DNA from 2 places in the Hydrogenophaga soli genome. Region 1 is predicted to be linked to the other one. Evidence: predicted binding sites of a transcription regulator. Region 1 holds the regulator's gene; the other holds the start of a gene.
What was found. The regulator NrdR, encoded in region 1, represses ribonucleotide reductase genes. The targets are predictions, from matches to a motif close to CACNANATNTNGTG.
Positions count from the first base shown of each region.

Region 2: the regulator NrdR is predicted to act here: its motif matches at 2,607-2,620, upstream of ACYVB7_RS04700 (ribonucleoside-diphosphate reductase subunit alpha).

Region 1 is NZ_BAAHAK010000001.1:387,845-395,265, reverse strand. Features, by position in the region: gene ACYVB7_RS01780 (DUF349 domain-containing protein) at 1-1,251, opposite strand, end outside; gene ACYVB7_RS01775 (lytic transglycosylase domain-containing protein) at 1,633-2,514, shown strand; ZMP/ZTP riboswitch at 2,575-2,727, shown strand; gene glyA (serine hydroxymethyltransferase) at 2,775-4,022, shown strand; gene nrdR (transcriptional regulator NrdR) at 4,105-4,554, shown strand; gene ACYVB7_RS01760 (GspH/FimT family pseudopilin) at 4,651-5,259, shown strand; gene ACYVB7_RS01755 (type IV pilus modification PilV family protein) at 5,265-5,897, shown strand; gene ACYVB7_RS01750 (PilW family protein) at 5,894-7,060, shown strand; gene ACYVB7_RS01745 (pilus assembly PilX family protein) at 7,068-7,421, shown strand, end outside.
Region 2 is NZ_BAAHAK010000002.1:332,039-339,459, reverse strand. Features, by position in the region: gene ACYVB7_RS04710 (Dyp-type peroxidase) at 1-713, opposite strand, end outside; gene glmU (bifunctional UDP-N-acetylglucosamine diphosphorylase/glucosamine-1-phosphate N-acetyltransferase GlmU) at 932-2,356, opposite strand; gene ACYVB7_RS04700 (ribonucleoside-diphosphate reductase subunit alpha) at 2,717-5,560, shown strand; gene ACYVB7_RS04695 (ribonucleotide-diphosphate reductase subunit beta) at 5,680-6,846, shown strand; gene ACYVB7_RS04690 (histone H1) at 7,059-7,421, shown strand, end outside.

The DNA.
Region 1 (7,421 bases):
GCGGTGTTCGGTGGCTTCCTGGCGGATTTTGGTCAGCCACTCTTCCACCAGCTTGTGGGCACGGTTGCAGGCCTCATCAAAGCGTTTCCACAAAGCGTGGTTGGGGGCACCGCCCTGGTCGGTCTGCTTCCACGACTCGCGCAGGCCTCGCAGCACCTCTTGCATCTTGCGGCCACCCAGCCGCTGACCTTCGGGCGCGGTGGTCAGGGCTTCGGCCTTGGCCACCAGCTCCTGGCGCAACTGGTCGGCGCGCCAGCGCTGCCAGCCTTCCATGTCACCGGCCTGGGCCAGCAGCGCCTGGGCGGGACCTTCCACTTCCGGGGTGAGCCAACGGTGCTGCTCTTTCAACACCTGACGCAGCTCCTGGGACAAGCGGGGAATGACCTTGCTGTGGCCTTGCTCCAGCTCCTGCGCCAAGCGTTGGGCAGCGGCTTCGACCAGCTCGCGGGTCTTGGCACGGGCGGCCTCGATTTCTTCGCGGCTGGCCGATTGGGCGGCGGGCTCGGGCACGGCTTCACCACGGGCCTGGCGAATTTCGTCGGCCCATACGGGCACGGCTGGCAAGGGAGCGGCGGCATCGTCCTGAGCCGCCACGGCCAGGGCCAATGCAGCCTCAAAGGCATCCCACACCAGCGCCAGCTGGGTGCGCGCAGCCTCCAGCATGGACACGAACCGCTGCTCGATGCTGCCCCATTGGGGGTCCTGGGTCAGCGTTTCGGCCTGGGCTTGCCACTGCTGCACGTCCTGGCTCAGGCCGGTGTTGACCTGACGGGCGTCGGCCAACGGTTTGGTGGACAGCACTTCGATACGCTGGGCCAGCAGCACGGCGGCTTCGCGCGACACCTGGATGCGGTGCTGCAAATCGTCCACGGCCTTGATGCGTTCGGCCAATTGTTGTTTGAGCCCCGCCAAGGGCTCGCGCGACAGCGGGGCCCCGGCCTTGGCGGCGTCCCGCTGCCAGGCCATGGCGTCGGCGACGTTCAAACGGCTCAGGTCCAGCAGGCTCTGTGCCTTGACGGCCCACTCGCTCACCAGTCCTTCTTGCAGCCGGGCGCGCTTGAGTTCGTCCAGCTTGTCTTTCAGGGCACGGGCCGCGCCTTTGTCGCGGTTGGACAGTTCGCGGTGCACCTCGTTCATCAGGTCCACAGACGGGTCCGTGGCCAACCAGTCACGCACGCGGGCAGCACGCTCGCTGGAGGTGGGGGCGGTGAAGGCGCCCCCGGTGACTTGGTCCAGGGAAGCGATGTCCATGGCGGGGCGGGCTTGGGAAGGGGAACGTTCGGATTTCACGTCAGGCACTCTCGGTCATCCATGCAGCGGGCCCTGTAGGCCAGCGCCGGGTTCAGGCACAACCCTCTATTGTCTCAGCAGGGAACCGGGGTGGGCTGCGTTGGCTCAAAACTGACCGCAAAATCAGCCAAACATCAGACTCGTTAGTTATAACAAAATCAATTTATATGATTGACCAGTCATTTAACGCCCCATAGAATCCGCCAAATTCCTGACCCGGGGGTTTTCCCTCAATGCCGGGTCATCGTTCGCTCCACGCCTCTTCAGGCGTTTTCCGGTCCCTCAGGCACACCCACCGCCCTGAATCGGAGGTGCGCCTCAGCAGATAAGAAAGGACAACGAATGATTGCAAACGCAACCACTCCCCCTTTGCACGCCCGTTCCCTGGGCGCGCTCAAACGCAGCATCCAGTGGGCCGTTGGCCTGGTGATGGATGTCACCCACAGCGGCATTGCTTTTGTGGGCCTGACCATCGCCGGCTTGGCCTTGGCCCTGATGGTGCATGAACCCCTGCGCGACGCCGCCGAGCAGAAAGTGCTCACGTGGCTGCTGCAACGCCAAGAAGCCCGCAACGACGGCCTGCCCCTGATGCAAGAGCCCCAGGCCGCCGAGCGCGCCACGGCGGGGTCGCCCACAGCGCTGCCCAAGGCGCAAGCCAACGTGACCTTCTGGCTGTCACGCAAATACAGCGTGGCCCCCGAGCCCTTGAGCGTGCTGGTGGCCGAAGCCTTCAGCCTGGGGCAGAAGATCAAGTTGGACCCCACCCTCATCCTGGCCGTGATGGCCATTGAGTCGCGATTCAACCCGTTTTCTCAGAGCACATACGGCGCCCAAGGCCTGATGCAAGTGCTGACGCGGGTTCACACCGACAAATATGAAGACTTCGGCGGCACGCTGGCCGCGTTCGACCCGGTCACCAACCTGCGCGTGGGTGTGCAGGTGCTGGTGGAGTGCATCCGCCGTGCAGGCAGCATCGAAGGTGGCTTGGGCCTGTACGTCGGTGCGGTATCGGTGGACGCCACCGACTACATCACCAAAGTGATGGCCGAACATGTGCGCCTGAAAGACGTGGCCAATGGCAAGGCGGTGTCCGTGCTGGACAACCGGGTGCCCCCCCCCGCGTCCGCCCTGGCCCCGGCTGCGCCCTCCACCCCTTCCGCGGACCTCACCCAGGCGTTGCCGCCCACGGCAGCCGGAACTGCTGCCGAGCCCGCAGCGTCCTGACCCTGCCCAACAGACCTGCCCGGTTTGCCGAGGCTTGTGCCCAGGGCATCGCGTACACTCGCCGTCGCGCACGACTGGCGATACACCCTGCGGGTCCGATGTTCCGGCCCGCCGAGTGGACGTGGAACACCACTGGGAAGTGCGCCGCCTGCCACCGCTGAACCTCAGCGGACCGATTGGCAGTGCGATCGGCCGTTCGCCTGGGCAGTCCTTGTTCCCCCACCCTGCGGGTCAAGGTCCCTCGTCACTGAAAGACTGCCATGTACAACCGCAACATCCTGATTGAACAAACCGACCCCGAGCTGTTTGCCGCCATCCAGGCCGAAAACGCCCGCCAAGAGCACCACATCGAGCTGATCGCCAGCGAGAACTACGCCTCGCCCGCCGTCATGGCGGCCCAAGGCACGCAGCTCACCAACAAATACGCCGAAGGCTACCCCGGCAAGCGCTATTACGGCGGTTGCGAACACGTGGACGTGGCCGAGCAACTGGCCATCAACCGCGTGAAGGAGCTGTTCGGTGCCGACGCGGCCAACGTGCAGCCCCACTGCGGAGCCTCCGCCAACGAAGCCATCTTCCTGGCCTTCCTCAAACCCGGCGACACCATCATGGGCATGAGCCTGGCCGAAGGCGGCCACCTGACCCACGGCATGCCCCTGAACATGAGCGGCAAGTGGTTCAACGTCGTGTCCTACGGCCTGAACGACAAGGAAGAAATCGACTACGACGCCATGGAGCGCAAAGCCCATGAGTCCAAGCCCAAACTGATCGTGGCCGGCGCTTCGGCCTACAGCCTGCGCATCGACTTCGAGCGCTTTGCCAAGGTGGCCAAAGATGTCGGCGCCATCTTCATGGTGGACATGGCCCACTACGCGGGCCTGATCGCCGCCGGTGTGTACCCCAACCCCGTGCCCTTTGCCGACGTGGTCACCAGCACCACCCACAAGAGCCTGCGCGGCCCGCGCGGCGGCATCATCCTGATGAAGGCCGAGCACGAAAAGGCCATCAACAGCGCCATCTTCCCCGGCCTGCAAGGCGGCCCGCTGATGCACGTGATCGCAGCCAAGGCCGTGGCCTTCAAGGAAGCGCTGACGCCCGAATTCAAGGCTTACCAACAGCAAGTGGTCAAGAACGCCCAGATCGTGGCCGAAACCCTCACCCAGCGCGGCCTGCGCATCGTGTCGGGTCGCACCGAAAGCCATGTGATGCTGGTGGACCTGCGCGCCAAGGGCATCACCGGCAAGGAAGCCGAGGCCGTGCTGGGCAGCGCCCACATGACCATCAACAAAAACGCCATCCCCAACGACCCGGAAAAGCCCATGGTGACCAGCGGCATCCGCGTGGGCACCCCGGCCATGACCACCCGTGGCTTCAAGGACGAGGAAGCACGCCTGACCGCCAACCTGGTTGCCGACGTGCTGGACAACCCGCGCGACCCAGCCAACATCGAAGCGGTTCGCGCCAAGGTTCACGCCCTGACCAGCCGCTTCCCTGTTTATAGCAACTGAATCAGGCAGAACAAGCGGAGAGGCCACTTTTGATGCTCAATTTTGACCTCTCCCCCTGCCGCGGCCCGCGGACGGCACAACCATGAAGTGCCCGTTCTGTGGCCACAGCGACAGCCAGGTGATGGAAACACGCCTGGCTGAAGATGCCAGCTTCATCCGCCGCCGACGGCAGTGCCAGAAGTGCGACAAGCGCTTCACCACCTACGAACGACCTGAAGTCAGCTTCCCCGCCATCGTCAAGAAAGACGGGCGTCGCATCGACTACGACGCCGACAAACTCCGTGCCTCGTTTTCGCTCGCACTGCGCAAACGCCCGGTCAGCACCGAGCAGGTGGTGAGCGCCATTGAGCGCATCGAAGAAAAGCTGCTCAACCTGGGGGCCAGGGAAGTGCCCTCCAGCCAGTTGGGTGAAATGGTCATGCGTGAGCTGAAAAAGCTCGACCAGGTGGCCTACGTGCGGTTTGCCAGCGTCTACCGCAGTTTTGAAGACATCGACGAGTTCAAAAACCTGGTGGACGAAGTCCGCCGTTGACGCCCTTGGGCGTTGAGCCTGCCAGCACCGACCAACGATGCATTTCGGCTGACCAGCAGCATGCCGGACTCCGGCAAAGGCCCGATACTTGGCGGCATGAAATGCCTTCGCACACCCTCCTCCCAACCCTCGGTGCGCCATCGGTTTACGGCGGGTTTCACGCTGATTGAGCTGATGGTGACCATCGCGGTGCTGGCCATCCTGATGGCCATCGCCGTGCCCAGCATGCAAGACCTCATCCGAAGCAACAGCATGCGCAACCTGGGCAATGATTTCACCCTCTCCATTCAGCGTGCACGCGGTGAGGCCATGGCCCAAAACCAATGTGTGGCGCTGTGCAAATCAGCCGATCCCACAGCCGCGATTCCGGTGTGCGATACCGCCAATGACGATTGGGCCCGGGGTTGGATCGCCTATCGAACCCCCACGTGCAATGCCCCCACATCGGCAGCACAGGTCAACAACGACAGAGCCACGCTGCTGTTCATTCAAGAACCGTTTGCACCATCGTTCAGGATCATGACCACCAACTCGGTGCGAAGCATCGTGTTCACCCCGCGGGGCATGACCAGCCTGGGCAATGCAGGCCAATTCAACGTTTCGGACACCAATGCCAGCAGCGCCAAAAACACCCAATACGGGCGAACGGTCTGCGTTGACATGGTGGGCCGCACCCGAAACATCACCTTCTTGGCCAATTGTTGAACACCATGGCTTCACACACCACCCAACGCGGTGCCACCCTCATCGAGGTGCTGGTTTCCATCATGCTGATGACCTTCACCCTGGCCGGCATGGCCGGGCTGCTGGGCGTCGCCACGCGCACCCAGCTGGGTGTGGAGACCCGCTCCAACATCAACAGCGCCCTCAACGACTTGGCCAACCGCATCCGCGCCAACTTGAATACCACCAACCCGGCAGACCGCACCACCTGGGCGGCGCACTACACAGGATTGACAGTGGCATCTCAAAGCTGGGACGATCAACAGGGGACCTCCACCACGCCCAACAAAGACTGCCTGACTTCAACCTGCAGCCAAGATGAACTGGCCGATTTTGACGTGGCCGAAGTGCGTGCCCGTTTGGCTCGCACCATGGCACAACCAGCACTTCAACTCAGTGGCGACGCCTCCGCCGGAATCCGCGCCACCTTCATGTGGTTTGACAAGGACTTCACCACAGTCTCCAGTTCAGGTGTGACGCTGAACACCTCGCCCACCTGCTCCACAACCGCAGCCACCACCACCGGCCAGTGGCTGCAAGGCCAAACCTGCTGCCCCACCGCCGCTGGCGTGGCTTCCACCCCCGGTGTTCGCTGCCTGAACCTGATGTTTTTGCCATGAGCCTCTTTCAATCATCCCCCCGCCCACTTCGCTTGCAACGCGGCGTCACGCTGATTGAGCTGATGGTGTCTGTCACCATCGGCCTGCTGGTGGTGGCAGGCGCAGGTGCCATTTACCTGTACGCCAGCCAGACGCAACGAGTGCTCACAGAACGCCAAAACATGTTCGAAGGTGCCAAAGTCGCCCTGGACATCATTGGTCGGGACCTCGAAAACGCGGGCTACTACCCGGCAGAAAACAGCCCGGCCCTGAGTCCCACCACCGTAAAAGTGGTGGGTTATGGCAACCCCTGCGACAACCCGCGGCACGACACGGTTTCCTTGTGCGACTTTGCCAACCCCGGTGCCTTCAACACACCGGTTTTTGGTTGCAGCGGACAGAGGTTGGTGCGATCGGGTTCTGGCTCGTCGGTCACCTATGCCTGTGGCGCATTGAGTGGGGTTGCCGCCGCCAATGTCGACTCACTGGTGGTCAACTATTTCACCAACGACGCTGAATCGTTGACCACAGGGCAACGCGCAGACTGCCAGGGCCAAGACGTGGTGCGGGACGCCATCAACAGCCGCAACGGCGTCACCCCCACGGCTGGGGCCACCGCGGCAGACCCTCCCACCAACCCCAACCGCCTGACCTATTCACTGGATTACAGCACCTACAACACCCCGACCCAAAAAGTCAATCCCAGCAACATCTCCAAACGCAATGCAAGCAGCGATACCCAGGGGGGAACCAGCATTCCTGCCCTGCCATTGTTTGTCTCCAATCGGTACACCTTGGTGCCGGTGAACGGCAGCATTTCAACCGATGCCAGAAAAGAAATGATTGATGGTCAATTGGTCACCACATTCTCCATGGCCTGCGATGGCAATGGAAATGACAACGACGCCAATGCGGCATTGGCCAGTGTGGCCCAACCCATGGTATCAGGCCTTGAGCAACTCAAATTTCAGTATCTGATCAATGGTCAGTACCGAAATGCCCCCATCTTGGGCGCACCCGATTGGTCATTGGTGACTGCCGTGCGCGTCTGTATATTGGCACATACCTACCGTTCAGCGCAAGCTGCAGTTATCAAAGACTGCAATGGCAATGACACCCCCGACGACGGTCGACTGAGAAAGGTGTTCACTCAAGTGTTTGCATTGAAAAATGCACTGATGTGAGAATCTCATGTGCAAAAATATACATCCAAAATTCCACCCCACCGTTTCGACCATCAGACGCCATCACCAGCAAGGGATCTCTTTGGTGATGGTGTTGATTTTCATGCTAATCTTGTCAGGCTTGGCGGCCTTTGGCGTTCGAAATGTGACCCTACTGGAAAAACAGGCCCACAATGAATTGGAATACCAAGTCGCTCGACAAGCTGCTGAAGCTGCTTTGCGCGATGCCGAACTGGACCTTCGAATTCCTGAACCCGACGGGCTTTTCACGCTGACAGGTGCAAAATGCGGGCGGGAAGCCAGCCTGATGCGAACCAAAGGCATTGCATCTGCCACCGATTCCGCTGAGTTCACCAACAAT
Region 2 (7,421 bases), on a different contig from region 1:
TCGCCAAAGGGCAGCGCCTGCCGAAGCAGCTTTCGGTTGTCGCCATTGGCGTCGCGCACGTGGGCGCGGTGGATGTGGGCATCGGCAGGCCCCTGCGGCAGGATGGCCCCCTGGGTGTCGCGGCCAATCATCGCGTCCTCGCTGTCGGGGGACATGGCGGCGATGGAGCGCCAATCGAACAAAAACTTCTGGGTGAAGGCGAACGAGGCCCCTGGGTACGCGCCCGCCACCAGGATGTCTTCGGCCAGGCTCACCGGGTCGTTGGGGTTGGTGATGCCGTCCACATACCGCCCGCCGATGACGCGACCGTCTTCGCGCTTGCCCACTTCCACGGTTTCCATGTGGCTGGCCAAAGCGCCCAGCGCGGGCGTGAACGCGTCCAGCAGCTGGCGGGCGGTTTGCGCATCGGGTGTCTTCAGGAACAGCAACACGTCGCCCCCGGTGTCGCGCAGCTTGGGCGAGTGGTTGAGCACCTTGCGGCTGACGGGAATGGGACGCCCCTGCCATTGGCCCCACAACTCGGGCGCAAACGCCGCCACCAGCCCCGCGGGTTGTGCCGCCCTCTCGGCGGCTTGCGCCAGTTGGCGAACCAGCTCCAGCACCGCTGGCTGACTGGCGGGACCGGGGTCACGCAGGGTCAGCGTGATGACCTGGCCAAACACGGGCCTCAACAACAGGCCGCGCTGGGCCCCTTTGACGACATTGGCAAACATGCAATCTCCCTTCTTTCAAAAAAGGGAGACCCAGGTCGGCCAACCTCGCCGCCCCCATTCAAAAGCCTCCCCAGAGGGCGCAACGCTAACAGAGGTCAGCAACGCCCACCGCTAGGAATTACGCCCCCATGGATCTGGACGGAGGCGGCGCCCAAGGGAAATTCAATTTTGATAGCACCTTGCGCTTATGAATAAAGCGCAAGAGGCCAAAAACACACTCAAGCCTTGTTCTTGTGGGGCCGCTGCCAGTTGGCAATGCTGACCTGCTTGCCCCGGGCCACGCTCAGCGCACCGGGTGGGGTGTTCTTGGTGATGGTGCTGCCGCCGCCCACCGTGCCGCCCGCGCCGAGGGTGACCGGAGCCACCAGCACGCAGTTGCTGCCCACGTGCACGTCGGCCTCGATCACGGTGCGGTGTTTGTTGGCCCCGTCGTAATTGGCGGTGATGCTGCCCGCGCCGTAGTTGACACGTTCGCCCACGGTGGCGTCGCCCAGGTAGGCCAGGTGGTTGGCCTTGGCCCCGGCGGCCAGGGTGCTGTTCTTCACCTCCACAAAGTTGCCGATGTGCACCTCCGCCCCCAGGTCGGCCCCCGGGCGCAGGCGGGCAAACGGACCGATGAGGGCGCCCGGGCCGACCTTGACGCCCAGTTTCTCGCCGTCGATGTGGGTGAAGGGGTGGATGACCGCGCCATCGGCAATGGCGGCGTTGGCAATGACGCAGTTGGCACCGATGCGAACACCCTCGCCCAGGCTGACCTGGCCTTCGAACACGCAGTTGACGTCAATGTCCACGTCCTGCCCGCAGCTGAGCGTGCCGCGCAGGTCGAAACGGGCCGGGTCGGCCAGGCGCACGCCCTGGACCATCAGCGTCTCGGCCTGGCGGCGTTGGAAGGCGCGTTCCAGCTCGGCCAGCTGCAGCGGGCTGTTGACACCGGCCACCTGCACCGCGTCGGCAATGCAGTGGGCGCGCACGGGGCAACCGTCGGCCACGGCGAACTTGACCACGTCGGTCAGGTAGTACTCGTTCTGGGCGTTCTGGTTGTCCAGCCGGGCCAGCCAGCCGCGCAGCAGCCGGGTGGGCACGGCCATGATGCCGCTGTAAATCTCGCGGATGGCGCGCTGGGCCTCGGTGGCGTCCTTGTGTTCCACAATGGCTTGCACCGCCCCGTCCGCGGCCCGCACGATGCGGCCATACCCCGTGGGGTCGGGCATGTCCAGCGTGAGCAGGGCCAGTGCATCGCCAGCGCACAGGTCCAACAGGGCTTGCAGCGTGGGGGCCTGGGTCAGCGGCACGTCGCCCGACAACACCAGCGTGATGCCGTCGTCGGCCAGCAGCGGCACCGCCTGCTGCACGGCGTGGCCGGTGCCCAGTTGCGGTTCCTGGCGGGCAAAAGACAACAAGCTATTTTGGCCTCCAGCGCTTTTTCTGTTTGCAATGAATGCTTCCACTTCAGGAGCACCATGCCCGGTGATGACCACCACCTGCCGTGCCGACAGGCTGGCCGCCGTGTCGATCACATGCGCCACCAGCGCCCGCCCGCCCAGGCGGTGCAGCACCTTGGGGGTGCGGCTTTTCATGCGGGTGCCTTTGCCCGCGGCCATCACCACCACATCCAGCGGCGGGGTTGTTGTCTGATCGGTCATGTTGAACGCCTGTGCACGGAAGGGGTTGCCGATGATACGGGGCCGCCCGGCACGGTCCGGCACCGCCTTTCTGGGCTTTTCATCGCTTTTTCAGCAACCCCGCGCAAGGCCCGGGCGGCCTGAAAACCCTGCTCCCGTTTTGAGAGAAGTCAGCGTTTTCAGGGGTGCCGCATAGCATGTTTTGGGCCTGTTTTTGGGTTACAAAAAATATTCCAAAACACCATGGGTAGTGGTCCCAAAAGAAGCCAAACACTAGATATAGTGTCGTCCCGAAAGACAAGACATCTCCCAAAACGCCCCATAAGAGGAACCATGCAAGCCACCGCTTACCCGGACTCCGCCGCCCAAGCCGCCAACCCCATGCACACGCTCGACACCACCGAACGCGCCTCTTCGGCCACCAGCCTGAGCCACTACCAGATCATCCGCCGCAACGGCGCGGTGGTGCCGTTCGAGCCCAACAAGATTGCCGTGGCGTTGATGAAAGCCTTCCTGGCGGTGCACGGCACCCAGGGCGCGGCCTCGGCCAGCGTGCGCGAAACCGTGGAAGCCCTGACGCAAACGGTGGTCAAGGCCCTGATGCGCTCGCGCCCCGGTGGCGGCACCTTCCACATCGAAGACGTGCAAGACCATGTGGAACTGGGCCTGATGCGCGGCAGCCACCACGAAGTGGCCCGTGCCTATGTGCTGTACCGCGAACGCCGTGCGCAAGAGCGCGCCGCCCACGGCCAGGCCCCCGCCGCCCAGCCCACCGAACAGCTGCACGTGCTGGAAAACGGCCAACGCGTGCCCCTGGACATGACCGCCCTGACCGAGCGCATCCGCGCCGCCTGCGCCGGGCTGTCCACCGAGGTCAAGCCCGAGCCCATCGTGGCCGAAACCCTGCGCAACCTGTACGACGGCGTGCCGCTGGAAGAAGTGCACAAGGCCTCCATCCTGGCCGCCCGCACGCTGATCGAAAAAGACCCCGACTACACCTACGCCACCGCCCGCCTGCTGCTGCACACCATCGCCAAGGAAGTGCTGGGCCATGAGGTGACCTACACCGAGCTGGCCGAGGGTTATGCCGACTACTTCCCCCAGTTCATCAAGAAGGGCATTGCCAACGAACTGCTGGACGAAAAGCTGGCCCAGTTCGACCTGAAGCGCCTGGGTGCCGCCCTCCAGCCCCAGCGCGACATGCAGTTTGACTACCTGGGCCTGCAAACCCTGTACGACCGCTACTTCCTGCACGTGCGCAAGGCCCGCATCGAGCTGCCGCAAGCCTTCTTCATGCGTGTGGCCATGGGCCTGGCGCTGAACGAGATCGACCGCGAAGCCCGCGCCATCGAGTTCTACGAAGTGCTCTCCAGCTTCGACTTCATGAGCAGCACGCCCACGCTGTTCAACAGCGGCACGCGACGCAGCCAGCTCTCCAGCTGCTACCTCACCACCGTGGCCGACGACCTCGACGGCATCTACGAAGCCATCAAGGAAAACGCCCTGCTGTCCAAGTTTGCCGGCGGCCTGGGCAACGACTGGACCCGCGTGCGCGCCCTGGGCAGCCACATCAAGGGCACCAACGGCGAATCGCAAGGCGTGGTGCCCTTCCTGAAGGTGGTGAACGACACCGCCGTGGCCGTGAACCAAGGCGGCAAGCGCAAGGGCGCGGTCTGCGCCTACCTGGAAACCTGGCACCTGGACATTGAAGAATTCCTGGAGCTGCGCAAGAACACGGGTGACGACCGCCGCCGCACCCACGACATGAACACGGCCAACTGGATCCCCGACCTGTTCATGAAGCGCGTGATGGAAAAAGGCGACTGGACGCTGTTCAGCCCCTCCGACGTGCCCGACCTGCACGACCTGTACGGCACCGCCTTCGAAAAAGCCTATGTGGCCTACGAAGAACGGGCCGCCCGTGGCGACATCAAGCCGTCCAAGAAAGTGGCCGCCACCGACCTGTGGCGCAAGATGCTGTCCATGCTGTTCGAGACCGGCCACCCCTGGATCACGTTCAAGGACCCCTGCAACATCCGCAGCCCGCAGCAGCATGTGGGGGTGGTGCACAGCTCCAACCTGTGCACCGAAATCACGCTCAACACCAACGACGCCGAAACCGCCGTGTGCAACCTGGGCTCGGTCAACCTGGTGCAGCACATCACCAACGGCCAGCTCGACCACGCCAAGCTGCAACGCACCGTGTCCACCGCCATGCGCATGCTGGACAACGTGATCGACATCAACTACTACGCCGTGAAGAAGGCCCGCGACTCCAACCTGCGCCACCGCCCGGTGGGGCTGGGCATCATGGGCTTCCAGGACGCGCTGTACGCCCTGCGCGTGCCTTATGCGTCGCAAGAAGCCGTGGAGTTTGCCGACCGCTCCATGGAAGCCGTGTGTTACCACGCCTACTGGGCCTCCACCGAACTGGCCGCCGAGCGGGGCCGCTACAGCAGCTACAAGGGCTCGCTGTGGGACCGTGGCATCCTGCCACTGGACACGCTGAACATGCTGGCCGAGCAACGCGGTGGCTACGTGGAAACCGACCGCAACGCCACCCTGGACTGGAACGCCCTGCGCGCCAAGATCGCCAAGGACGGCATGCGCAACAGCAACTGCGTGGCCATTGCGCCCACGGCCACCATCAGCAACATCATCGGGGTGGACGCGTCCATCGAGCCCTCGTTCGGCAACCTGTCAGTCAAGTCCAACCTGTCGGGCGAGTTCACCGTGGTCAACAGCTACCTGGTGCGTGACCTCAAGCGCCTGGGCCTGTGGGACGACGTGATGGTCATGGACCTGAAGCACTTCGACGGTTCGCTGCGCGCCATCGACCGCGTGCCCCAGGACATCAAGGCCCTGTACGCCACCGCCTTCGAAATCGAAACCCAGTGGCTGGTGGAAGCCGCCGCACGCCGCCAGAAGTGGATCGACCAGGCCCAGAGCCTCAACATCTACATGGCCGGTGCCTCGGGCAAGAAGCTGGACGACACCTACAAGCTGGCCTGGGTGCGGGGTCTCAAGACCACCTACTACCTGCGCACCATGGCCGCCACACACGCCGAAAAATCCACCGGCCGCACCGGCCAGCTCAACGCGGTGAACAACACGCCCGAGCCGGTCATGGCCGCCCCCGTGGCCGCGGCACCCGCCGCCATTGAAGCGGCCACCGACATCAAGTTCTGCGCCATCGACGACCCTGGCTGCGAAGCCTGCCAGTGAGTGTGTGTGCCCATGCCGATGCATGGGCACAACACCCCGTTGACGGCTTGCTTTGGCGGGCGGCAAGCCGCTATGCAATTCAACCCGCCGCTTCCATAATGCAAGTGAAGGAACCCATCATGCTCACCTGGGACGACGACGTCACGCCCACCCCGCAAACTGCCCCTGTCCAACCTGCTTTCGGTGGGTCGGCCGTTCCTCCCTCCTCGGCACCCCAGCTCCAGCCCGTGCGGGCTGACGCCCCCCCAGCCGCCGTGGCCAGCACCGGCCGCCGCGTCAACGCCGCCGACAAACGCATCATCAACGGCCAGACCGACGTCAACCAGCTGGTGCCCTTCAAGTACAAGTGGGCCTGGGAAAAATACCTGGCCACCTGCGCCAACCACTGGATGCCGCAGGAAGTGAACATGAACCGCGACATCGCCCTCTGGAAAGACCCCAACGGGCTCACCGAGGACGAGCGCCGCATCGTCAAGCGCAACCTGGGCTTCTTCACCACCGCCGACAGCCTGGCCGCCAACAACATCGTGCTGGGCACCTACCGGCACATCACCGCGCCCGAGTGCCGCCAGTTCCTGCTGCGTCAGGCGTTTGAAGAGGCCATCCACACCCACGCCTACCAGTACATCGTGGAAAGCCTGGGCCTGGACGAAGGCGAGATCTTCAACGCCTACAACGAAATCCCGTCCATCCGCGCCAAGGACGAGTTCCTGATCCCGTTCATCGACGTGATCATGAACCCCGAGTTCAAGACCGGCACCCCCGAGGCCGACCAGACGCTGCTGAAATCCATCATCGTCTTCGCCTGCCTGATGGAAGGGCTGTTCTTCTACGTGGGCTTCACGCAAATTTTGGCGCTGGGCCGCCAGAACAAGATGACCGGTGCCGCTGAGCAGTACCAGTACATCCTGCGCGACGAGTCCATGCACTGCAACTTCGGCATCGACCTGATCAACCAGCTCAAGCTCGAAAACCCCCACCTGTGGACGCCCGAGTTCAAGGCCGAAATCACCGCCCTGTTCATGAAGGCGGTGGAGCTGGAGTACCAGTACGCCGAAGACACCATGCCCCGCGGCGTGCTGGGCCTCAACGCCAGCATGTTCAAGGGTTACCTGCGCTACATCGCCAACCGGCGTGCCACCCAGATCGGGCTGGACACCCTGTTCCCCAACGAGGAAAACCCCTTCCCCTGGATGAGCGAGATGATCGACCTGAAGAAGGAACGCAACTTCTTCGAAACCCGCGTCATCGAGTACCAATCGGGCGGGGCCCTGTCCTGGGACTGACCCCACGCCTGCCCGCATGCCGTCTTTTTTCCTGCTCCGCCCCCCGTCAACGGACACCGCCATCCGTTGGGGCGGCAGGTTCACCCCATTCAGCGCCCCGCTGCCGCCATCCGGCCTCACGGTCGAAGACTGCGGTGCACTGAATCGCTTCCCGTCAGTCCGGCTCCTCGGGGAGGAAGCGTTCTTTGCAACCCACTCCTGGAGATGACCCCATGGCAACTGCAAAAAAGACAGCACCCGCTGCAAAGAGTGAACCGGTGAAAAAAGCGGCTGCCCCCGCCAAGAAAGCGGCTGCCAAGGCAGCCCCCAAGGCCGCCCCCGCAGCCAAGAAGGCGGTGGCACCCGCCAAGAAAGCTGCGACCCCTGCTGTGAAGAAGGCCGCCGCCCAACCGGCTGAAAAACCCGCGGCCAAGGCCCCCGCAAAAGCCGCCCCCAAAGCCGCTGCCGCGAAACCCGCCGCAAAGGCCGCCGTCAAAGCCCCCGCCAAGGCCGCCACCCCCGCCAAAAAGGCGGCTGCACCGAAAGCTGCCGCCAAGGCTGCTCCCGCGGTGAAGGCCGCGGCCAAACCGGCGGCA